2 regions of the Staphylococcus ureilyticus genome follow, and region 2 is predicted to be linked to the other one. Evidence: predicted binding sites of a transcription regulator. Region 2 holds the regulator's gene; the other holds the start of a gene.
The links. Region 2 encodes Rex, which represses fermentation and respiration genes when NADH is low (regulators of the CRP and FNR family bind a similar motif). Its sites were predicted from a motif close to TTGTGAAATATTTCACAA; they were not measured.
Positions count from the first base shown of each region.

Region 1: MUA21_RS07570 (L-lactate dehydrogenase) is a predicted target of Rex. The motif match lies at 7,032-7,049, and genes of this name have one in related genera.

Region 1 is NZ_CP094825.1:1,547,930-1,560,256, reverse strand. Features, by position in the region: gene MUA21_RS07605 (FAD/NAD(P)-binding protein) at 1-257, shown strand, start outside; FMN riboswitch at 652-785, shown strand; gene ribD (bifunctional diaminohydroxyphosphoribosylaminopyrimidine deaminase/5-amino-6-(5-phosphoribosylamino)uracil reductase RibD) at 943-1,986, shown strand; gene ribE (riboflavin synthase) at 1,993-2,625, shown strand; gene ribB (3,4-dihydroxy-2-butanone-4-phosphate synthase) at 2,636-3,814, shown strand; gene ribH (6,7-dimethyl-8-ribityllumazine synthase) at 3,826-4,284, shown strand; gene MUA21_RS07580 (proline dehydrogenase family protein) at 4,767-5,768, opposite strand; gene MUA21_RS07575 (alpha/beta fold hydrolase) at 6,036-6,860, shown strand; gene MUA21_RS07570 (L-lactate dehydrogenase) at 7,152-8,108, shown strand; gene MUA21_RS07565 (transcriptional regulator, SarA/Rot family) at 8,257-8,658, shown strand; gene mnmM (tRNA 5-(aminomethyl)-2-thiouridylate-methyltransferase MnmM) at 8,781-9,341, opposite strand; gene mnmL (tRNA modification radical SAM protein MnmL/YtqA) at 9,338-10,291, opposite strand; gene MUA21_RS07550 (MDR family MFS transporter) at 10,401-11,570, shown strand; gene leuS (leucine--tRNA ligase) at 12,020-12,327, shown strand, end outside.
Region 2 is NZ_CP094825.1:1,704,269-1,716,595, forward strand. Features, by position in the region: gene MUA21_RS08475 (carbon-nitrogen family hydrolase) at 123-908, shown strand; gene MUA21_RS08480 (accessory gene regulator AgrB) at 1,644-2,213, shown strand; gene agrD (cyclic lactone autoinducer peptide AgrD) at 2,216-2,353, shown strand; gene agrC (quorum-sensing sensor histidine kinase AgrC) at 2,381-3,676, shown strand; gene agrA (quorum-sensing response regulator AgrA) at 3,689-4,405, shown strand; gene MUA21_RS08500 (carbohydrate kinase family protein) at 4,574-5,539, opposite strand; gene MUA21_RS08505 (sucrose-6-phosphate hydrolase) at 5,540-7,021, opposite strand; gene MUA21_RS08510 (sulfurtransferase TusA family protein) at 7,834-8,058, opposite strand; partial or broken gene MUA21_RS08515 (YeeE/YedE family protein) at 8,085-9,169, opposite strand; gene MUA21_RS08520 (redox-sensing transcriptional repressor Rex) at 9,355-9,996, opposite strand; gene abc-f (ribosomal protection-like ABC-F family protein) at 10,144-12,072, shown strand.

The DNA.
Region 1 (12,327 bases), 160 kb from region 2:
TATCAGAATTAGACCAAGATGATCAACTGATTCTCAATCTGGAAAATAGGCAAGTAGTCCAAGCACACCCACTAGGTGGTATTCAAATCATACCAGAAACAAATCAAATTATAAGTCCACGTTATGGTACCTTAAAAAACATGTTTGCTTTAGGTCAAGTTACAAATGGAATTAATCAATCACGTAACGGCGTTATGATGATAGTAAAACAAGCTGTAAGTGTGGTAGAGAATTTGTTGAATGCTAAGCATGATTGATTTTGTAGTGTAGTATACAAACGAATGTTTATCCAATTTAGATGAATCAGTTAAATATGAATTATGTTTCCGAATGAATTTAAATCCGGTTTCATTTTGAGGAAAGCAAAAGAGTAATTTTTGCTAGATGTTCGTTCGTTTTTGGTTTGAATTATAAAAATATTAAATAAGTAAAGCGTTTAATCATTTATGAAAATATTTTAAGATGTAAATTTTTGATGAATGGATTTGTAAACCAACTTATAAGCATTGTGAAGTTAAGAATATAAGCAAGTTGTTACTGATATAAAGCCGACTTAGATAATATGAATTGTTTTTTGTCGAAATATATAGTACGATAACGTTGTAGCTTTCAAAAGTTACTTTGACTCAATCATCAATTACAATTTCATAAATATTCTTTCGGGGCAGGGTGAAATTCCCAACCGGCAGTAAATTAAGCCTGCGACCTGCATTTGTTTTGGCAAATGTGGCTGATCTAGTGAAATTCTAGAGCCGACAGTAAAGTCTGGATGGGAGAAAGAATGAAGTATAACAAAAAGGCACTTATACAAGTGTTTATTTAACGTACATTTTTCTAAAAATTGGAGAAGTGTATTCAAATTTAAGTAAATTATGTTATATCTAAATACATCCCACACCTGAAATGAGTTTCAGGTGTTTTTTATTATTAAGAGGTGATTATATGAGTCAATATTTAAATTATGCAATTCAATTGGCGCAGATGGTAGATGGCCAAACTGGTGTAAATCCTCCTGTGGGTGCAATTGTGGTAAATCAAGGTAGAATCGTCGGTATTGGTGCACATTTACGAAAAGGTGACAAACATGCCGAAGTACAAGCTTTAGATATGGCAAAAGCAGCAGCAAATGGAGCGACAATTTATATATCTTTAGAACCTTGTTCACATTATGGTTCAACGCCACCATGCGTAAACAAAATTATTGAATTTGGTATTTCAAAAGTTGTTTATGCTGTTAAAGACACAACCTTATCGTCTAAAGGTGATGAAATTTTACAAAATGCTGGAGTGAAAGTCGAGTTTCATCATAAGCCAGATGCTGAAGCATTATACAAAGACTTTTTTATTACTAAGCGACAAGGCGTTCCTGAAGTTACTGTAAAAGTATCTTGCAGTTTAGATGGTAAACAAGCTACTGATAGTGGTGAAAGTAAATGGATTACCAACAAAACTGTTAAACAAGATGTATTTATGCTCAGACATAAACATGATGCAGTAATCACCGGGACTGGTACGTTAAACGCAGATAATCCACAATATACTACTAGGATTGAACAAGGTAAACAACCTATACGTGTGATACTTTCAAAATCTGGACAAGTCGATTTTACTTTAGACATTTTTCAACAACCGACGACGCCAATATGGATTTTCACAGAAAATAAAAATTTAAAAAATCAAAATAAAAATATAGAAATAATGTATTGTTCAAATTGTACGATTGAAAATATTTTAAAGCAGTTATATCAAAACGGGATTGGACGTGTTTTGGTTGAAGCAGGTCCCACGATTACTTCAGAATTTCTCCAATCTAACTTTACAAATGAACTCATCTTATATTACGCCCCGAAAATAATAGGTGGTTCTGGTGACAATCAATTTTTCAAAACAGAAAATGTCTTTAATTTATCAGACGTTCCTCAATTTGAAATTGTAAATTCCAAAATGCTTGAGCAAAATATTAAATTAGAATTGCGAAAGAAGTGAATAATTATGTTTACTGGTATTGTCGAAGAAATAGGAACTATAAAAAAAGTTACAACACAACAAGCGGTTGTTAATTTAACAATTGATTGTAGAACAATTTTATCTGACATGCATATTGGTGATTCTATTAGTGTAAACGGTGTATGTTTAACTGTTATACAATTTGATGAACGGTCATTTTCAGTCCAAGTAATCAAAGGTACTGAGAATAAAACCTATTTGAATCAATTAAATCAATCCGCTGAGGTGAATTTAGAGCGAGCAATGAGCGGTTCAGGAAGATTTGGAGGTCATTTTGTACTTGGCCACACTGATGAAGTAGCTAGAATTACTAGAATACAAAACTCAGATAATTCTAAAATTGTAACTATCAAACCATCTACTTCTGTGATCGATCAAATGGTACAACAAGGTTCAATCACCGTAGATGGGGTTAGTTTGACAGTATTTCAATTACGAGATACAGAATTTGATATTCATCTTATACCAGAAACAAGAAGATCAACTATTTTAAATCAAAAACGTGTTGGTGACCCAGTACATATTGAAACAGACATGTTGTTTAAATATGTAGAAAAAATAGTTGGTAAAAGTGAAAAAGGTTTAAGTTTAGAAAAACTAAGCGCTTTTGGATTCTAGGAGGGGTAAAATGCAATTGGACAGTATAGATTTAGCACTTGAATCACTAAAAAAAGGTAAAAGTATCATTGTAGTAGACGATGAAAATAGAGAAAATGAAGGAGATTTAGTAGCAGTTACTGAATGGATGTATGATAATACTGTTAATTTTATGGCTAAATATGGAAGAGGATTAATTTGTGCACCGATTAGTAAAAAAATAGCCGAAGATTTAGAACTTCATTCAATGGTTAATCATAATTCAGATGTTTATGGCACTCAATTTACAGTTAGTATTGATCATATTAACACTACAACTGGTATCAGTGCTGATGAAAGAATGCTTACTGCAAAAGCATTAATCGATAATAGTACAACAGCAGAAGATTTTAATAAACCAGGCCATTTATTTCCATTAGTTGCTCAAGACAATGGTGTATTGGCTAGACGTGGTCATACTGAAGCCTCTGTAGATTTAGCTAAATTAACTGGCGCAAAACCAGCAGCGCTGATTTGTGAAATTATGAATGACGATGGTTCAATGGCAAAAGGTGATGATTTAGAAGCATTTAAAAATAAGCACAACTTGGTAATGATATCTATCGAAGATTTGGAAAAATATAGAAAGCAATCTGTTTCGTCTGTTGCAGCAAAAGCTAAAATAAAGTTGCCTACTGAATATGGTAATTTCGACATGTATGGTTTTACAACAAATAATGGTGAAGAAATTGTAGCAATCACAAGTGGTAATATTAACGAAACAGAGAATGTACGTATACATTCTGCTTGTTTGACTGGAGATATTTTTCATAGTCAAAGATGTGATTGTGGTGAACAGCTTGCTGCATCTATGAAATACATTGATAAAAATGGAGGCGTTATCCTTTATTTACCTCAAGAAGGTAGAGGAATCGGTTTAATTAATAAATTAAGAGCATATGAATTGATAGAACAAGGATATGATACGGTTACAGCAAATATTGCACTCGGTTTTGATGAAGATTTAAGAGAATACCAATATGCTGCTGAAATTTTAAAATATCTAGGTATCAAACGTGTGAATTTATTAAGTAATAATCCTAAAAAATTTGGAAGTTTGGAGAATTACGGCATTGATATTGCCAAAAGAATTGAATTGGTAATACCATCTAACCAATATAACCAAGCTTATATGAAAACAAAAAAAGAGAAAATGGGTCATTTAATATAGGAGGAATAAACATGAATTTTGAAGGTAAATTAATAGGATCAGATTTAAAGGTAGCGATTGTCGTAAGTAGATTCAACGATTTCATTACGAATCGTTTGCTAGATGGTGCTAAAGATACTTTAGTTAGACACGAAGTGCCTGCAGAAAATATTGATGTTGCATATGTGCCTGGGGCTTTTGAAATCCCATTAGTAGCTAAAAAATTAGCTCAAAAAAGTGATTACGATGCAGTAATTACTTTAGGTTGTGTGATTAGAGGTTCAACGTCACATTATGATTATGTATGTAATGAAGTAGCGAAAGGTGTTTCAAAAGCGAATGATATTTCAGATACACCAGTTATCTTTGGAATTTTAACAACTGAAAATATTGAACAAGCTGTAGAACGTGCAGGTACAAAAGCAGGAAACAAAGGGTCTGAAGCAGCAGTAAGTGCTATAGAAATGGCAAATTTATTGAGAGAAATTTAATGATTCAAGTAATAATTAGTAATGTTATTTAAAAATAAAAATTAGGTCAGAACTCTAGATATCATTTCCTATGCTCAAAACAAGAGTCAGGCATATAAATCCCAAAAAATAGCACTCAGATGATTTAATTCAATTCATCTGAGTGCGTCTTTTTATTCAATACTTCATATTGTTGGCTCGCTTTCTTTGGGGACAGCTTTAGCCTGTAGTCTTCAGCTAGTCCTATCCCTCGAGAGACTTGCTAAAATACGTCATATTTGTCAAAGAACTATATGATTCAAACAAAATTATTTTGAGAAGGGGGATTTATGTCCCAGTCCCTTCTAGTTTTAAATTTTTGTTTTTGCTCGTCATACTTGGACTATAAATATCGTTTGCATAATCCGTAATCATTCACTTATTCATAAATATGATATTACATTTGATTATTCTAACAATGTTTTGAAAAGGTTTAAATTACATACACTTTAATCATAAAATTTTTATTTTTTTAATTTTTTGTATAGCCATGCACTTAAAGCTCCAATAGTTGACAGAGCTCCAGCGACTACTCCAATTTTTTTCAACACTTCGGGTTTCATAATTTCTAAAAACATTAGATTTAAATTTTGAGGTCGTTCTGCTAATCTTCTCATAAAGTAACTAAACCAATCATCACCATATGGAACATAGATACAGAAATGATTGCCTTCGCGCGCTAGTGATTCTGCCAATTCTGAGCGGAAACCATACAACATCTGAAATTCATAGTTATCTTTTTCAATATTATTGTCTTTAATAAACTGTTTAATATGTGTGATGATAGCATCATCATGTGTAGCAATAGAAGTGACATTTTTCGCATTTAACAGTCGCTTTTTAATTAAGCGTATGTAATTATCGTCAATTTCTTCTTTAGTTTGATAGGCGATGTTTTCATTTTCTTTATAGGCACCTTTGACCATACGTAATCGTAATTCTGGGTATTTATCGACGAGTGCATCTGCTTTATATAAATATCCTTGTATAACAGTTCCTACATTTTTAAATTCGCCTTTTAATCGGTCTAAAACTTGTGTAATATCAAATAAGCTATCATATTTTTCAGTGTCTATATTAATATGCATATTACCAAAATCGTTAGCTTTAAGTAATATTTCACGTAAATTACGATAAGCAAGATCAATGTCAAACTCAGAACCTAATTGGCTGATTTTGATAGACATATGACCATCTAAATTATGATTGTTGATAGCATACATCACTTCTAATATTTGGTCTTTTGCTTGTATTGCCTCACCTTCATTTAAAACAAATTCACCAAGACAATCTACTGTGACAGTAATCCCTTTGTTATTTAAACGTTCAATTGTGTCCACTAATTCTGGAATAGTGTTCCCTGCAACTACTTTCTTGGCACCGAACATAGGACCAATTTCCTTAGCTGCTTTATTTAAAAATGGATTGTTAGATAATCCTATAAAAAAATTTTTCACAATTGGCATATTAATTCCTCCCATTCTGCTTATAGCTGTTCTTTCAATAATAGTGTAGCATGAATCTAATAGTAATGAAATCGTTTACAATAAAATTTATTACACTAAATATTATATACTACACGATAACATTGTCTCACGCTTTAGCTATGAGTTATAATCATAAAGTTATAGGCACACATAACAGTATGATTTATGCGTTAAAAATGGAAAAAGTACATCATATTTTGATACAATGTAGTTATTGAAATTATTGTAGAAGGGGAAGTATGGAATATGTGGAAATGGGAAACAGAAAACGAGGCAAAGGGTGTCATTGTAATCGCCCATAACATGCTCGAACATACAGGTAGATATGCATATGTTATAACAATGCTTCGTAGAAATGGCTACCATGTAATCATGGGTGATTTGCCTGGACAAGGTCAAACTACACGTGCTAATAAAGGACAAATAGCAAACTTCGAAGTATACCATGAACATGTGCTTGAATGGATTAGAATAGCTAATGAGTATAAACTTCCGACTTATTTTTTAGGTGTAGGCCTTGGTGGGCTTATCATTTTAAATTTACTTGAAAAAGTGGAAGTGCCTATTGAGGGGCTGATGTTGATTTCTCCATTATTAGAATTCAAGAAAAATAAAAAAACTAGAAAAGATAAAATTGTGTCGAATGTAGGAAAATTAACTAAAGATACAAGGTTTAAAATAGGTATTACAATTGAAGATTTAACACGTAATGAGGAGGTTATTGAAGAGGCAAAAGCGGACCAACTCATGCTTCAGAAAGTTACGTATCATTGGTATAAACAAATCATTGAAATCATGAAAGAAACTGTTACACATTTAAAAGATATTAAACCACTTCCTTTATTATTAATGTATGGACTAGAAGATAAAGTGTCTGATATTTCTACTATGAGTTTAATTAAAGAAAAAATTACTACAGAAGAGTTATATTTTAAAGCTTGGCCTGGGTTGAATCATGAAATACATAATGAACCTGAAAGAGATGACGTAATGCGCTATGTTCTAGCATTTCTTAATAATAGCGCTAGTAATATTGGTTTTATTGTACATGATGAAAATGAACTTTCATAATTTATATAATAAATGATGGTATCGGATCTTGAGTATCATTTTATGAAATGCTTAATAAGTGTTAACAACCATCTAATTGATACAATTATGACTTAACAATCATTGATAAAAAGAGTGAATAAATTTAATCTGTCGTTGATTTTATTGACACTCTTTTATTTATAAAAAATAATGTGAAAAAAATCACAATAAACATTGATTTTTAAAATAATAATTGTTATATTTATATTGTGAAAAAAATCACATTAATCTTTAGTAATATTTACTTTGAATTAAAAGGAGCGACTTAGCATGAAAATTGAAAAAGGGAATAAAGTAGTTTTAATAGGTGATGGAGCAGTTGGATCAAGTTATGCTTTTGCAGTAGTTGCACAAGGTTTAGCTGATGAATTAGTAATAATTGATTTAGATGAAGCAAAAGTTAAAGGCGATGTTGCAGATTTAAATCATAGTGCTCCATACGGTGATTCACCAGTAAAAGTAAAAGCTGGTAGTTATGAAGATTGTAGTAATGCTGACTTAATTGTCATTACTGCAGGAGCTGCACAAAAGCCAGGCGAAACGAGATTAGATTTAGTAGAAAAAAATACAAAAATATTTAAAGATATTGTCACTAAAATTATGAGCACAGGATTTAATGGCATTTTCCTTATAGCAACAAATCCAGTGGATGTATTATCCTATGTAACACAAAAAGTTTCAGGATTACCGAAAGCTCAAGTGATTGGATCAGGTACAATACTAGATACCGCACGATTTAAATTTGAACTAGCACAAGAATTTGGTGTGTCCCCTTGGAGTGTGGATGCACAAATTATTGGTGAACATGGTGATTCTGAATTAGCGTTATGGTCACAAGCTAATATTGCTGGTCAACCATTATACAATTTATTAAATGATAACCCTGATAAACAACATAGAATAGATGAAATATTTACCAACACGAGAGATGCTGCTTATGAGATTATCCAATCAAAAGGGGCAACTTATTATGGCATAGCAATGGGATTGGTACGTATTACACAAGCAATTTTAAAAAATCAAAATGTAGTCTTGCCAGTTTCTAGTTATTTAGAAGGTGAATATAAACAAGATGATGTTTATATTGGAGTGCCTACATTAATTAATAGAAATGGTGCAGTTAAAGTATATGAGACGCAATTAAATAGTGAAGAAAGTGAAAAGTTTGAAAATTCTGCCATAATTTTGAAAGATATGCAAAATAAAATCAAACAACTAATTGCATAATTCATAATTTAATTTTAAACTGTATATAAGATTAATTTTATTGAAAATATCAAAATTTATTCCGATATGAATAAATTTTGCATTGAATGAATTTTTGGTAAATTAATTTTACATGTTTAACTTTATATTATGATTGGGGGATATTTCTATGGGGAAGACAATTGCTGATATGGTAGATAGTGTCCTTAGATTGGAATATGTACTTAAAGATATTGAAGAAATTTTTGAAAAAGTACAGAAACAATATAAAATGTCAAAAGAAGAAATTTTAATTCTTTTAACACTTTGGGAAGAAGGATCAATGACGCTTAAAGAAATGGATAATTATGTTAAAATAAAATCTTATAAACGTACAAGAACGTATAATGATTTAGTTGAGAAAGCGTGGATTATTAAAGAAAGACCTGTGAACGATGAACGTACGGTAATTATACATTTCAATGATGATTTAAAAGATCAAAGGGAAGAACTTTTAAATTGTTTTAAAGCAGAAATAAGTGAAAAATCATCTACTATACAATCTAGTCTTAAATCTATCTTAAAATTATAGGGAATAATTATAGTTACAAAATGAGAAGTTAGACCCAATATAGTATTAGGTAATCAATATCTATACTAAAGTAAAAATGCATCTCCATATAAATGGAGATGCATTTTTATTTTTAACATACTTTATCTTTTTTCAATTGCACATAGAAATGGTGCATTATTTTTTTGATTAATAAATTGATATTGTAATATGTGTGCTTTGTTTTGATCAAAATGTTGAAGATAATTTAATAAAGCATCACGTTCAATTTTGCCCTCATCATGTCCGTGATATATTACTAGTACAATTATGCCTTCTGTTGCCAATATATCAAATATTTCATCTATAGCTGTTAAAGTACTGCTGGGGATTGTCACAATTGATTTGTCGCCTTTAGGTAAATAGCCTAAATTAAAAATGGCTGCATCAATTTGTCCAATTTCATTACTTTGTATATATTGCTTTACTTTAGCATGACTATCTTGAATTAAGTGTACATTTTTAAATGCGTTTGTCTTGTTGCTCGTATTTTGAATTGCAACTTCTTGAATATCAAAAGCATACACTTTACCATTTGGAACTTGTTGTGCTAAAAATTCAGTGTCATGACCATTACCACAAGTGGCATCAATCACAATGCTGTCTTTGTTGATATGTTGTCGTAATAGCGTTTTAGAAAATGGTAAAATCCGTTCTAGTTTCATGATTTAATCGTCGATTCATAGTATTTTCCTTGATAAGAATTTCTGCGTGCTAATTCATCATCAATTTCGTTTAATACTTCCCATTTGTTGACACTCCACATAGGGCCAACCATTAAGTCAATCGGACCATCACCAGTAATTCGATGGACAATCATTTCTTTTGGTAAAATTTCTAGTTGATCACAAACTAAATTTGTATAATCGTCTTGAGACATGAATTCGAGCATGCCTTTTTCGTATTGTTTTACCATTGGTGTACCTTTAAGTAGGTGTAACAAGTGTATTTTAATGCCTTGGACATCCATTTGTGCTACTTCTTTAGCTGTTTCCATCATCATGTCATAGTCTTCTTCAGGAAGCCCGTTAATGATATGTGTACACACGTTTATGTTATGTTTACGTAGCTTAGCTACACCTTCGTAATACGTTTTCATATCGTGTGCACGATTAATCAAATCTGATGTTTTTTGATGTACTGTCTGTAGACCTAATTCAACCCATAAATAGGTACGTTCGTTCAATTCAGCTAAGTATTCGACAACATCAACCGGTAAGCAGTCAGGGCGTGTTCCAATAGATAATCCTACAACTCCAGGTTCTTTTAATGCAGTTTCGTACTTTTCTCTTAATACTTCAACTGGCGCATGTGTGTTAGTAAATGCTTGGAAATAAGCAATATACTGACCTTCATGCCATTTTTCATGCATTCTATCTTTGATTTGTTGGAATTGCACATCAATCGGGTCTACACGATCTCCTGCAAAATCCCCACTTCCTGCTGCAGAACAAAACGTACAGCCACCATGTGCAACTGTGCCATCTCTATTTGGGCAATCAAATCCTCCGTCAATTGCAACTTTAAAGATTTTTTGGCCAAATTTATTTTTCAAATGGTAATTCCAAGTATGATATCGTTTATTCTCGAATGCGTAAGGGAAGAATTGTCCCATATAACATTTTCCTTTCTAAATTCATTCTAGTTAAAGATTTTAACATATTTTAATGATATAGTGTTTAGAGTAAAAACAGAAATTTAAAATTAGAAAGGAGCTTATGGTTATGAATATGCCAAAATCAGTGTGGTGGTTGGTGATTGGTATGGCATTAAATATCACAGGCTCAAGTTTTTTATGGCCATTAAATACAATATATATGAATGAAGAATTAGACAAAAGTTTAACAATGGCTGGGTTAGTATTAATGATTAATTCATTTGGTATGGTCATTGGCAATTTATTAGGTGGTAATCTATTTGATAAATTGGGTGGTTATCGGACAATTATGATTGGAACTGTGATCTGTTTAAGTAGTACAACATTGTTGAATTTTTTCCACGGATGGCCATGGTATGCAGTATGGTTAGTCTGTCTAGGCTTTGGCGGTGGCATGATTGTCCCAGCAATTTATGCGTTAGCAGGTGCAGTTTGGCCGCAAGGTGGTAGACAAACTTTTAATGCGATATATTTAGCTCAAAATTTAGGAGTGGCGATAGGTGCAGCATCTGGTGGCTTTGTGGCAGAATTAAGTTTTAATTATATATTTATAGCTAATTTATTAATGTATATTGCATTTGCCATAGTCGCAATTAGCCAATTTAATATTAAATTGGACATTAAAGTTAAATCAAATGATGCCATGAGTTTATTAGATAAAGCGTACAGACCACAATTCATTGCATTAACTTTGCTGTGTGTCATGTTTAGCATTTGTTGGATTGCTTATATTCAATGGGAAAGTACGATTGCTTCATTTACTCAAGAGCTAAATATCTCTATGGGCCAATATAGTTTATTGTGGACTGTCAACGGTATTATGATATTAGTTGCACAACCACTAATCATTCCGATAATTAGATTATTAAAAGGAAATTTAAAGCATCAAATGTATGTTGGTATAGGTATTTTTATTATCTCTTTCTTTGTCACAAGTTTTGCTGAACAATTTTCTGTATTTATGGTAGGTATGGTTATATTAACATTGGGTGAAATGTTTGTTTGGCCAGCAGTTCCGACAATTGCAAATCAACTTGCACCAAATGGGAAAGAAGGTTCGTTCCAAGGTTACGTTAATTCTGCAGCTACAGTTGGTAAAGCATTTGGTCCTCTTATAGGTGGCGTTGTTGTTGATATGTTTAACATGCAAATCATGTTTTTAAGCATGATTTCATTGTTAGTTTTATCACTTATATTTTTAACATTTTATGATCGTAAATTACCAAAGGATATTTAATATAATATTGAACCCAAAATGTAGATTTCATTTATTTTTGTTACAGAGCAATCATGGTACATGAGATTAAAAATAAGCATTAATGATTCAGCGAGAAATGGTTATTGAATTAATAATATTTTATGTATAGTTTAAATAATTTTATATAAACATAAAGGCGAGTTTTGTAAATCAACTTTATACTTGAAATAAAGGGCTTTTTCAAATATCATAAGAAGAGTATAGGAGTAGTAATTTGAAAGCTTTTCGACAGAGAGCTAGGGTGGGTGGAACCTAGCGTAAAGCCTCAAGTGAACTTACCAGGACTTAAAGTGAATCAATGACATCTCTAACTATTAATTAAAATGAGCGCACATTTAGTGAAACAGGGTGGTACCGCGGTGAAAATCATCGTCCCTATTATATAATAGTTTGAGGTGTCTTTTTATTATTGAACAGGAGGAAATGAAGTGAATTACAATCATAATGAAATTGAAAGAAAATGGCAGAATTACTGGGAAAACTATAAAACGTTCAAAACTGAAGATAATTTAGGCCAGAAAAAATTTTATGCACTTGATATGTTCCCTTATCCATCAGGTGCAGGGCTACATGTAGGCCATCCTGAAGGCTATACAGCTACTGATATTATTTCAAGATACAAACGAATGCAAGGATATAATGTATTACATCCAATGGGTTGGGATGCTTTTGGTTTACCAGCTGAACAATATGCACTTGATACAGGTAATGATCCTCGTGAATTCACAAAACAAAA
Region 2 (12,327 bases):
CTTAGACTTCTGTGTCTTCGCCTCTTTTTTTCATATCTAGATATAATACAATTTATCATATTTTGAATTTTCTAAATATATTTAGTATATTTAGTCTAATACTAATTTAAGGGGTGAAATTGATGAATATAGAAATCTTTCAACTTAAAATTGAACCAGCAAATGTTTCTTTTAATGAAGCAACCATTAAAAATTGGTTCTCTAATTATGTGACGACTGACACAGATGTTGTTGTATTGCCAGAAATGTGGAACAACGGATATGCCTTACCCCAATTGAACAAACTAGCAGATCAACAATTATCACGAAGTTTTGAGTTCATTTCAAAATTAGCTATTCAGTATCAAGTAGATATTGTAGCAGGCTCTGTATCTAATATCATGAAAGAAAGTGTATATAACACTGCCTTTGCAGTATCTAAGCAAGGCTATTTAATCAATAGTTACGATAAGGTACATCTTGTACCAATGTTAGATGAACCACTCTTTATGAGTCCAGGCAATGCTGTTCCTGAACCATTTACACTTTCTAACGGAGTAAAAATTGCTCAAATTATTTGTTATGACTTGCGTTTCCCTGAGATACTACGTTATCCAGCACGTAAAGGTGCAGAAATCGCATTTTATGTAGCACAGTGGCCAAGTGTTAGATTAGACCATTGGATAGCATTATTAAAAGCACGTGCGATAGAAAATGATATGTTTGTCGTCGGTTGTAATACCTGTGGTGACGATGGTAAAACTGAGTATGCTGGTAACTCAATAATTATTAATCCAAATGGTGAAATTATAGATCAACTCAATGATAAAGAAGGAAGATTAAATTGTTCGTTAAATTTAGATGAGGTTTCTAAACAACGTGAAGCAATACCTGTATTTAAAAATTTGAGACCTCATCTTTATAAATAAACATAAAAAACCGTGAGCTTGGGAGGGACTCACGGTTTTTTGTAACTTATTATTAAGGGAATGTTTTATACAGTTATTTCTCTATCTATTTTTGGGGATGTTATTAATTATGAAAAAAATTAGTGAATTTACCGATTAAAATGATAAATTGAATGATGTTTCCGATAGCTTACATGTTTAAATTTTAAATTGTCTCTGTTATAGACAATGTTAAAATAGATTTGATTTGAGACTGGGAAAGGTCTACAAATACAAATTTAAGGGATTTGCTTAACGTATTAAGCGAGTTGTGTACTAATTTAGTACTATTTTACGAAACCACTAGCTATTACTGAAAAGGTTCTTGTCACAACATCAGCCTCCTCTTATCCGTATTCAAAGAAATGAAACCAACAACTAAACTTGTAACTCCAATAACTATACGAAGATACAGTCACAATTTAGTAAAGTCAATTAGACTCCTGCTCAAAAGCCTAATTAACAACATCATTTAAACGGTTAAGTCTAAATAATTTTATCACTTCTTTGTGATACAAGTATATTAAACCATGAATTTTTGAAATTGCGTTTAATAATTCCTAACTCGTTATATTTCATACTTATTTGTTAAGAATTATATGTTAAAATTAAAAAGATAAGAAATACAAACAGTTAGGAATACAAAACATACACTTAAGCAATGAGACGCCTAAAATATAATTAAAATTGTATAATACGGGTGAGGAGAGAATAGCCATGTTAAGGGGAATTGATAACAAAATTGAAAACTTAGCACGATATCTGCAACAAAGAAATAATCTTGATCATCTTGAATTCCTAAAACTCCGTTTAGGCATGCAAGTTTTTGTTAGCAATCTTGCGAAAACTATTGTAGTTTATGGCATTTCTATCCTTTGCCATATATTTTTATACACTCTAACTGTACACTTATCATATTACTTGATTAGACAATATGCACACGGTGCACATGCAAAGTCATCGCTTTCGTGCCATATTCAAAACATTGTCTTATTTGTTTTACTACCTTGGTTTATTGGGTATATAGAAGTGGACATTATCCTAATATATATGCTTGCTTTGTTAGGTTTTATCATTTTAGTTATTTATGCACCTTCAGCAACTAAAAAACAACCTATCCCTTTAAAACTTAGAAAAGGTAAAAAAATCAAAACAATTGTTGTAACTTTATTATTATTGTTTGTTTCACTAATCTTAAAGGAGCCGTATTCACAATTTGTGCTTTTAGGCATTACACTTATTGCGTTTGCCCAACTCCCAATATTTTTTCCAAAGGAGGATGTTTAAATATGCATATTTTTGAATCTATTATAAACTTATTCGTTAAATTCTTTAGTGTTTTAGGAGCAGTTTCAGGTGGTAAAGTTTGCAGTGCTTTTTTTGATGAGCCAGAAGTTCCAAAAGAAATAACAGATTTATACAAATAATCTATTCATTAGAAAGAGTGTATAAGTATGGTAGTTTTTAATTCGGTAGTACTAGCATCAATTCAAGCAGTACTATTATTTTTTAATATTAAGACTTTAACAAGTATCAAATATGGTTTTAGGGATTATATCGCAATGATTTGCATTATAATCCCTTCAACTGTTCTTTATTACTTTTTCAATGAAAAAGCGACCATTTTTTTATTAGTAGCTATCGTTATATTTATGTATAAAAGGAAACAAACCATTGGTGTCGTGGCAGCATTAATCAGTTTTTTCATCTTATATATGGCTAATTTTATTTCTATTTGGTTAGCTACTCAATTAATAGAAGTTATCACATTAAATTATATTTTCAGCTCATTCTATGCAGTGAGTTTTATCATAATTGCAATAAGTTTAGGATACATAATAAAATATTTTTTCATAAAAATGTCAACTTCATTTTTATCATTAAATAAAATATATCTTTCAATTGTATGTTTATTTTTACTCACAGTTTTACTGTTAATTTATTTTTATTTGCCAAATTCAATTTTGTCTTTTTCAGATATTAAATTTGTAGTAATCATGTATGCTGTGGTTATCATTACTACGGCTATTTTAATCATTACTATTTCCTTCAGCATTATACGTCAAATCCAATATAAACGTAATATTAAAGAAATAGAAAATTATTATAAATATACGTTACAAATTGAAAAGATTAATAATGAGATGCGTAAGTTTCGACATGATTATGTTAATATCCTTTCAACATTATCTGATTATATTCGAGAAAATGATATGGAAGGTTTACGCAAGTATTTCAATGAAGAAATCATACCTATGCAAGATAATATGCAAATGAAAACACTTAAAATTAATGGTATTGAAAATTTAAAAGTCCGTGAAATTAAAGGTTTAATCACAACTAAAATATTACAAGCTCAAGAAAAAAATATAAGATTAAGTATTGAAGTTCCAGAGCCAATTGAAAAAATTGATATGCCCATTATCAATTTGAGTAGAATTATTGGTATTTTATTAGATAATGCTATAGAAGCTTCAGAAAAAATAGAGGATGATCCTCTAATTCGCATTGCTTTTATCAAAAATGAAGACGATTCAGTTATGTTTATCATCATGAACAAATGTAAGCCTGATATGCCTAGAGTACATACTTTATTCCAAGAAAATTATTCAACAAAAGGAAAAAATCGTGGTTTAGGATTATCTAACTTAAAAGAAATAACCGATGCAACTTCCAATGTTTTATTAGATACAACTATAGACAATAACTACTTTATTCAAAAAGTAGAAATATTAAATTCTAATTCATAAGGATGTGTAAATATGAAAATATTCATTTGTGAAGATGATGTAAGACAACGTGAAAATATAGTTTCTATTATCAATAATTACATCATGATAGAAGAAAAACCAATGGAAATTGAAGTAGCTACGTCAGATCCTTATGAGGTATTGGAACGTGCAAAGGAACTTAAAGATATTGGTTGTTATTTTCTTGATATACAATTAGAGGCCGATATTAACGGTATTAAATTAGCAAGTGAGATTAGAAAATATGATCCTGTGAGCAATATCATATTTGTCACAAGTCATAGTGAGCTCACTTATTTAACCTTTGTATATAAAGTTGCTGCTATGGATTTCATCTTCAAAGATGATCCTGACGAATTAAAATCCAGAGTGATCGATTGCCTCGAAACTTCAGAAACTCGATTGAAATTACTTTCAAAAGAAAGCACGGTTGAAACAATCGAACTTAAACGCGGCAGCAATTCTATTTATGTACAATACGATGATGTCATGTTCTTTGAATCATCTTCGAATTCGCATCGTTTGATTGCTCACTTGGACAATAGGCAAATTGAATTTTATGGTAATTTAAAAGAAATTGATAATTTAGACGAGCGTTTTTTCAGATGTCATAATAGTTTTGTTGTCAATAGACACAATATTGAATCCATTGATTCTAAGTCACGTATTGTTTATTTCAAAAATAATGAACACTGCTATGCTTCTGTACGTAATGTTAAAAAAATTTAATACATAAACTAAAAGGCTGAGACTACAAAAATGTCTCAGCCTTTTAACATCACTCTTCAATTTATTGTGTGAAACTCATATATGCGTTCAGCTTAAATCAACCTTCAACACCCATTCAACCTTAATCACCTTAACTTGAGAGAATTATTGAAGTCCTTCCCTTTCTTTTTAATAATCAAGTAACACTTGAACTTCATCTAAAGTAGGTATACTCTCAATAGCGCCATATTTTGTAGTAACTTTTGCAGCAACGATGTTACTAAATTGAAGCATAGTTCCACCTTCTCGTTTTAATGCTTCTATCGGATTGATAATATCAGATGCTGCTAATCTATTAATTAATGCACCTATAAAAGCATCACCGGCACCAGTCGTATCTATTGCTTTCACTTTATAACCACCATGACTAAGCACGGTACCATCTTTGAAATGAATTTCAGCACCTTCTTTACCCTTAGTGTATATAACAGCTTCTACACTACCTTGGAATAACCAAGCGATTGCTTCTTTTTCATCTTTTTTTCCAGTGACGAATGACAATTCTTCGTCTGAAATTTTAAGTATATGTGCTGATGGCAAGAATTCACGAATTGCATTTTTACATTCCGCTTCACTTGGCCATAATGGCAACCGTACGTTAGGATCAAATATAATCGTACCATTTGCTGATTTCACTTTATTTATTAACGATTTATGCGCTTGTTTCATTGGACTATCTACGAGATCAACAGAACAAAAATGTAACATATCATTTTCTGTTACAGTTATTGCATCTATATTGCTAGGTTGATATAACATATCTGCTGATGGTTTACGATAAAATGAAAAATCTCGTTCTCCTTCTTTGGTTAAACTTACAAATGCTAAAGTTGTGTTCGCTTCATCTGTTCGTCGGATATAGTTTGTAGACACACCAATATTACTTATTGTTTCTACAATTAAATCACCAAAAGCATCGTTTCCTAACTGAGTGATCATAGCTGCTTGACCACCTAATTTTGTGGTTGTACAAGCAACGTTACAAGGTGCGCCGCCTACTTGTCTTGTAAACCCTTCTACGTCTTTTAATTTTGAGTCTTTTTGATTAGGAATAAAATCGATAAGTGCTTCGCCGATTGCAAGTAAACGTTTCATTTATTGTCCACCCTTTATATCATATTTTGTGAAATTGAGAAAGGCTTGCCCAGATTCAGTAGAAGCTTTAAATCCTATCGCATCATCATCTGTAAAAATTCTTGAAGTCATTACACGCTCACCATCATTACAAAATAATTCAATGCTAGATGTATCAACGAACATTTGTAATTGTGATAAAGGTGTATCCAAATAAGTGCTACGTGTTTTACCTTCTACTGGTTCTGGTAATGCGCCACTTTCACTACGATCTAATGTAATTTTTTTATTTTTTGTATTATAAGCGATGCGCAAAGATTGTGATTTTGAGGCTCTTATTTCAAAATATATTTCAGTAGCTTCGTTTTCCAAGATATCAATAATCAATTCAAATTGTTTACCTTCATATGGTTTTAAGAATCGCGTAAATTTATTAGCGTAACCTAATGCTGTTTCTTTATTCGTTCTTAATTGTTGAAGTGCTTTAATAGGACGTTGTTTTAAATTGCCTTGTTCAATTGTCAAAATACGCGGAATTGTTAAACAATGCGCCCAACCATCTGAATCTGTAGGATAGGTCACTTCTGGTAAACCCATCCAACCAATGAGTATTCTGTCGCCAAATTCATCTGTAAAAGTTTGAGGCGCATAAAAATCAAAACCATAATCTAATTCATGAAAATCACCATGATCCATAACAAGGTGATCTATGTCGTATTGCCCCATAATATAACCAGATTGGTAAATATTCCTAAATTTTTCACCCTCCGATTCAATACCTTGTGGACAAAATAACAGTAAATCGAAGCCATCTAAATTAAAATAATCTGGGCATTCCCACATAAAACCAAACGCCTCAAGCTTTGTTTTTATTTCTCCTTGAAATGTCCAGTTCACAATGTCTGTTGATTGGTATTGAAGTATTCTTCCATATCCTTCTTCATTTTGTGCAGCAATGACTGCATAGTAAATTCCATCTTTAACAAACACTTTAGGATCTCTAAAATGTTGTGTATATCCTGACGGCGGTGCTGCTATTACTGCTTTTGGAAATTTTTGAACCTCGCCATTATCGAGTACTTTAGCTATATGTTGTGTCGACTTTCTATTCCAATTTTCATCTCTATGATTTCCTGTATACATATAATACAAGTTATTGTGATATGTAAATGCGCTGCCGCTATAAACACCATGACTATCATTTTTTGTATCTGGTTTTAGTGAAATCCCTTGATCTTCAAAATTTATTAAATCTTTACTTTTATATGTATACCAATATTTCAAACCATGGACTGCTCCTAAAGGAAACCACTGGTGTGAGATGTAGTATTCTCCTTTATAATAAATTAGACCGTTAGGATCATTTAAGAGTCCTGTTTTAGGCTGTATATGAAATAATTGTCTATATTTAGATTGATTCACAAGCTCAGTTAATTCATCCATTACTTCTTGATCAATATCTTCGTAACGCTGATAACGTTCATCTCTTGTCCATTCACTCACTTTATTTCCTCCTATTATTTACTACTACTTTACGGATATTGTCCATCTCAATTCAACTCAGCATAACATTTATGCATCATTTGTTTTTATTTCATTCCTATTTAATTAGATTTGTCTTTTTATCGATTCAAAGCGCTATGGCTTCTCTTCTTCAATATCATTACACCTTGTATGATGTTTAATCAATATATGATTCCTATGACTAAGACCACATCAGATCAACAATGCTTAACATAAGTTCTGTTTCATCAACATTCATCCCTATAAATAGTTTCTAACTTAATATTAATATTAGTATAGCTTTATTAAATGCCTTAATTTAACTTTTCGCACATTATTTTGACATCATAAATGTTCATATAGACTGTAATTGAAATGATATTCTATCATCTGACAGACAATTCGCTTTGATATGTAAATCATTTTTACTATCTCTTCCAATCAATCTACTTGGCACTGTAAACATCCTCTATTTTATCATATTGTAATCCCTTTAAATACTATTAAAATCAAAGTCAACTTGCTTTATAAACACTTTTAACAATTGACAACTTTATGAATAACACTTTCAAAAAATCATCAATATACTTTGTTAGTTTTAAGAAAATTTATAAATAGTTCAACTCGGACTAACCTCGTTTAACCTTACAACGCGTGTAACTAAATGAGAAATTTTTATAGAACTAAATAAAGTCCGAAACATAAAATATGTCTCGGACTTTTTTTCTGTAGTCAGCCTTTAACGAAGTGAAATCACTTCATATAGCATTGTGTTTTATCTTATTCAGATATTCAAATTTAGTTTTATATCACTAAGCTTTCTGAACAGTGATTGTCCAAGAAGCATCATCAAGTTGTTCATAATTAGTAACTGGGTAACCTTCTTCAGCTGCCCAATTTGGAATTGCTTCAGTTGCTTGGGTACAATCAAAATCAATTTTTAATTCGTCCCCGTTCTCTAAAGTAGTCATTTTCTTCTGTGCTTCAATCAAAGGAAAAGGACAAACCATACCTACTGTACCTAATTCATATACCATAATGAAATCCTCCTAAAAATTAAAATTTACGTCGTCTGTGTTTGTGTAGAAACTTTTTGCGTTGTAGATTTTTGAGCTTTTTTCATTGGTTTGATAAATATGAAGTAACTCATAAACCAAGCACCTAATATCATTGATGCAAGCGCGATCCAACCTTTCCAAGACATTGTAGCTGTTTCAACTAAACCATTTCCGATAGAGCAACCGCCTGCTACTGATGCACCAAATCCCATACATACGCCACCAATAACACTATTGCGGATTGTTTTTTTATCTGGTAATCTCCACTTAAATTCTCTAGCACCTTTTGCTGCAATATAAGAACCAGCAAAGATACCTAAAACAAGAAAGACACCCCAATCTAATAGTTGGACATCACCAGTTACAAAGAATTGAACAATGTTTGCAGATGGTGTTGTAATGCCTAAACCGTACATTCTACCAGTAGATTCACTCACTGGCCAAGCCAATAATGCAATGAGTCCAACTGCAATAGCTGCAACAAATGGATGGTATTTTTTTCAAATAAATAATAGCGAATTCCTGTAAATTTTTGTTTTAACTTTGGTACGGCAATTTTGGGTTTTGGTTTGCGTAGTGTTTTTACAACAAATATGAGCGTTATCATTGTTAATAAAGTGACCCAAATCCATGTCGGAATACCTGTAGTTTGAGCCATACTTGTATTTACATTAGTAGGTTTATTGATACCGTCCATTAAAGGTAATAATAAACCAAATTTAGTAGCAGCTGATGTAAATGCATATGCAATAAGTGCTATCCAACTACCAATTAATCCTTCTCCTGCTCTATACCATGTGCCAGTTGCACAACCGCCTGCTAATATAATGCCAATACCAAAAATAAATGAGCCAATAACCGTACCTATGATTGGATATGTGGACTCTGGTATTTGCACTAATCCTGTTGAAGTTAAAACGAGTAGTCCGATACTTTGAACGGATATTGCTATTAATAAGGCATAAAACATTTTATTACTTTTTTGGATATACATATCCCTAAATCCACCAGCAAGACAAAACCGTGTACGTTGCATGACAAACCCCAAAAGTCCGCCTACGATTAAGCCACTGATTACTAACCACGTCATAACATTACCTCTTTTCCGATGAAATTAATATGAATTATCATATTAGATTTACAGTGAAATTTCAACCTTTCTGTTTTAAGTCTTATGAAAAGAAGTGCTATGAAAACTTGCTAGTAAAAAAACTTTGCATAGACAACTAAACATCAAAAATGTTTGCATCTATACAAAGTTAATATTAAAAATTATTATTTATTACTGTAATTTTTCATAAAGAAAAGTAAAGATTGTAGTTCAATCCCTAAATCAATATGATGAACTTGAACATCTGATGGCGTATAAACACGTGTTGGTGTAAAATTTAAAATCCCTTTAATGCCAGCTTCAACTAATGTATCTGCAACTTGTTGTGCTGCATTTTCAGGCGTTGTTAATATCACGACATCAATTTGCTCTTGCTTTAAGACATCGGTAATTTTCGAAAATGGGCTTACAACCACATTGCCTATTTGTGTTCCTATCACATCATCTCGTATATCGAACGCCTCTGTAATAGTCATTTCATCATGAATAGAAAAATTATATGTTAGTAATGCTTTACCTAGGTTCCCTACACCTACGATGGCTATTTTAATTTCATCATTTTCACTTATTTCATTTTTAAAAAAATGTAACAAGCTATCAATATTATAACCATACCCTTTTTTGCCTAATTCACCAAAATAAGAAAAATCACGACGAATTGTTGCAGAATCAATGTTCAAACCTTCACTAATTGTTTTAGAATTAACTCTGTCTATCCCTTTAGATTTCAAAGTATTGACGAATCTATAATATAACGGTAACCGTTTTAACGTGGCACGAGGAATCTTTTCGCTTTGGTTAGCCAAGATCTTGTCCTCCTATACTATAATGTCTAATTAATCTTATAATTACTACAACATTATACATTAATACATTATAAAAATAAACACTGGTAGTTTTAACAACACGCAGAATACGGTAGAATGATAATGAATAGAGAGGTGCAAAATCGGATGATATTATTACAATTAAATGACATTACTAAATCATTCGACGGAGAAGATATTTTTAACAATGTAGATTTTGAAGTGAAAACTGGTGAACGTATTGGTATCGTAGGACGTAACGGTGCTGGTAAATCTACATTAATGAAAATTATTGCTGGCGTCGAAGGTTATGATAGTGGACATGTTTCAAAAAGTAAAAATTTAAAACTTGGTTATTTAACACAACAAATGACACTCAACACAAACCAAACTGTGATTGAAGAAATGTCTAAACCTTTTGAAAATATGAAAAAGCTAGAAGCTGAAATGAAAAAAGAAACAGATTGGTTAGCACAACATGCAAATGCATATGATACAGACGAATATAAAAGTCATATCGATCGTTATGAATATTTATCCAATGAATTCGAACAACAGGATGGATATCAATATGAAAGTAAAATAAAAACCGTGCTCCATGGACTGAATTTTACTGAAGCGGATTTCAATCGCCCTATTAATGATTTTAGTGGTGGTCAAAAAACTAGGCTTTCATTAGCCCAAATGTTATTAAGTGAACCTGATTTATTATTACTTGATGAACCTACTAACCATTTGGATATGGAAACAACACAATGGTTAGAAAGTTATTTAAACTATTTTAAAGGTGCTATTGTTATCATTAGCCATGACAGATATTTTTTAGATAAAATAGTCAATCAAATCTATGATGTAGCCCTTGGCGATGTGCAACATTATATAGGTAATTATAAACAATTTATTGAAAAAAGAGATAAGTATTATGAAAAACGCATGCAAGAATATGAACGTCAACAAGATGAGATTAAACGCTTAGAAACTTTTGTTGAGAAAAATATAGCAAGGGCTTCAACTACTGGTATGGCAAAAAGCCGTAGAAAAATGCTTGAAAAAATGGAAAGAATCAATAAACCAATGATTGATGCCAAAAGTGCTAATATCCAATTTGACTTTGATAGAAATACAGGAAATGATGTTTTCCATATCAAAGATTTAGATATTGGATATGAGCAGCCAGTTACCAAAGGTATCAATATTGAAGTGACTAAAGGAGACCATATCGCCATTATTGGGCCTAACGGTATCGGAAAATCGACTTTAATCAAAACAATTGCAGGTATTCAACCGAAATTGAACGGAGAAATCACTACTGGTGCAAATTTAAAAATCGGTTACTATGATCAAAAACAAGCTGAATTCAAATCTAGTAAAACAATACTAGATTATCTGTGGGACCAATACCCTTCAATGAATGAAAAAGATATTCGCGCAGTACTCGGCCGATTTTTATTTGTACAAGAAGATGTTAAAAAAATCATTAATGACCTTTCTGGTGGTGAAAAAGCTAGATTGCAATTAGCTTTATTAATGCTTGAGCGTAACAATGTACTTATCTTAGATGAACCTACAAATCATCTCGATATAGATTCAAAAGAAATGTTAGAGCAAGCATTGGATCATTTTGAAGGTACGATTTTATTTGTTTCTCACGATCGTTATTTTATAAATCAACTTGCAAACAAAGTTTATGATTTGGACATTCATGGTGGCACAATGTATTTAGGAAATTATCAATATTTTATTGAGAAAAAAGAAGAAAATGAAGCAATTCAAGCTAAAAAGGAAAATGAAACTTCACATCAAACAAAACCAATAGAATCACAAAATGATCATTATACTGATCAAAAACTTCAAAAACGTGAACAACGCCAAATTGAACGACAAATTGATGAATGCGAAACTAAAATAGATAACTTTGAAACTAAAATCAATGAAATCAATGAAATGCTAACTCTGCCAGATATATACAGTGATCCAGAGGAAGCAAAGCGTTTAGCTAAAGAGAAAGAAAATAGCGAACAAGCATTAGAACAAGTTATGTCAGAATGGGCAGAATTACAAGAAAAGTTAATTTAAAGCATATTTGAACTAAAAGTACGAAAATGAAAAATTCATTTTTCGTACTTTTTTATTAACTTTTTACACATTAACTATTCACAACTTTAACCCTATCATCAAAGCTATCCACAGAGTTATCCTAGTTATACACAGGTAAAATGTTACTTTTTCGCCAATGAATATTCAGAAAACAATGTATGTCCACACATTTGCCCACGACTTATCAACAAGTTATACACTAATTGTTGATAAGTACGCACGTTCTCTATTGAC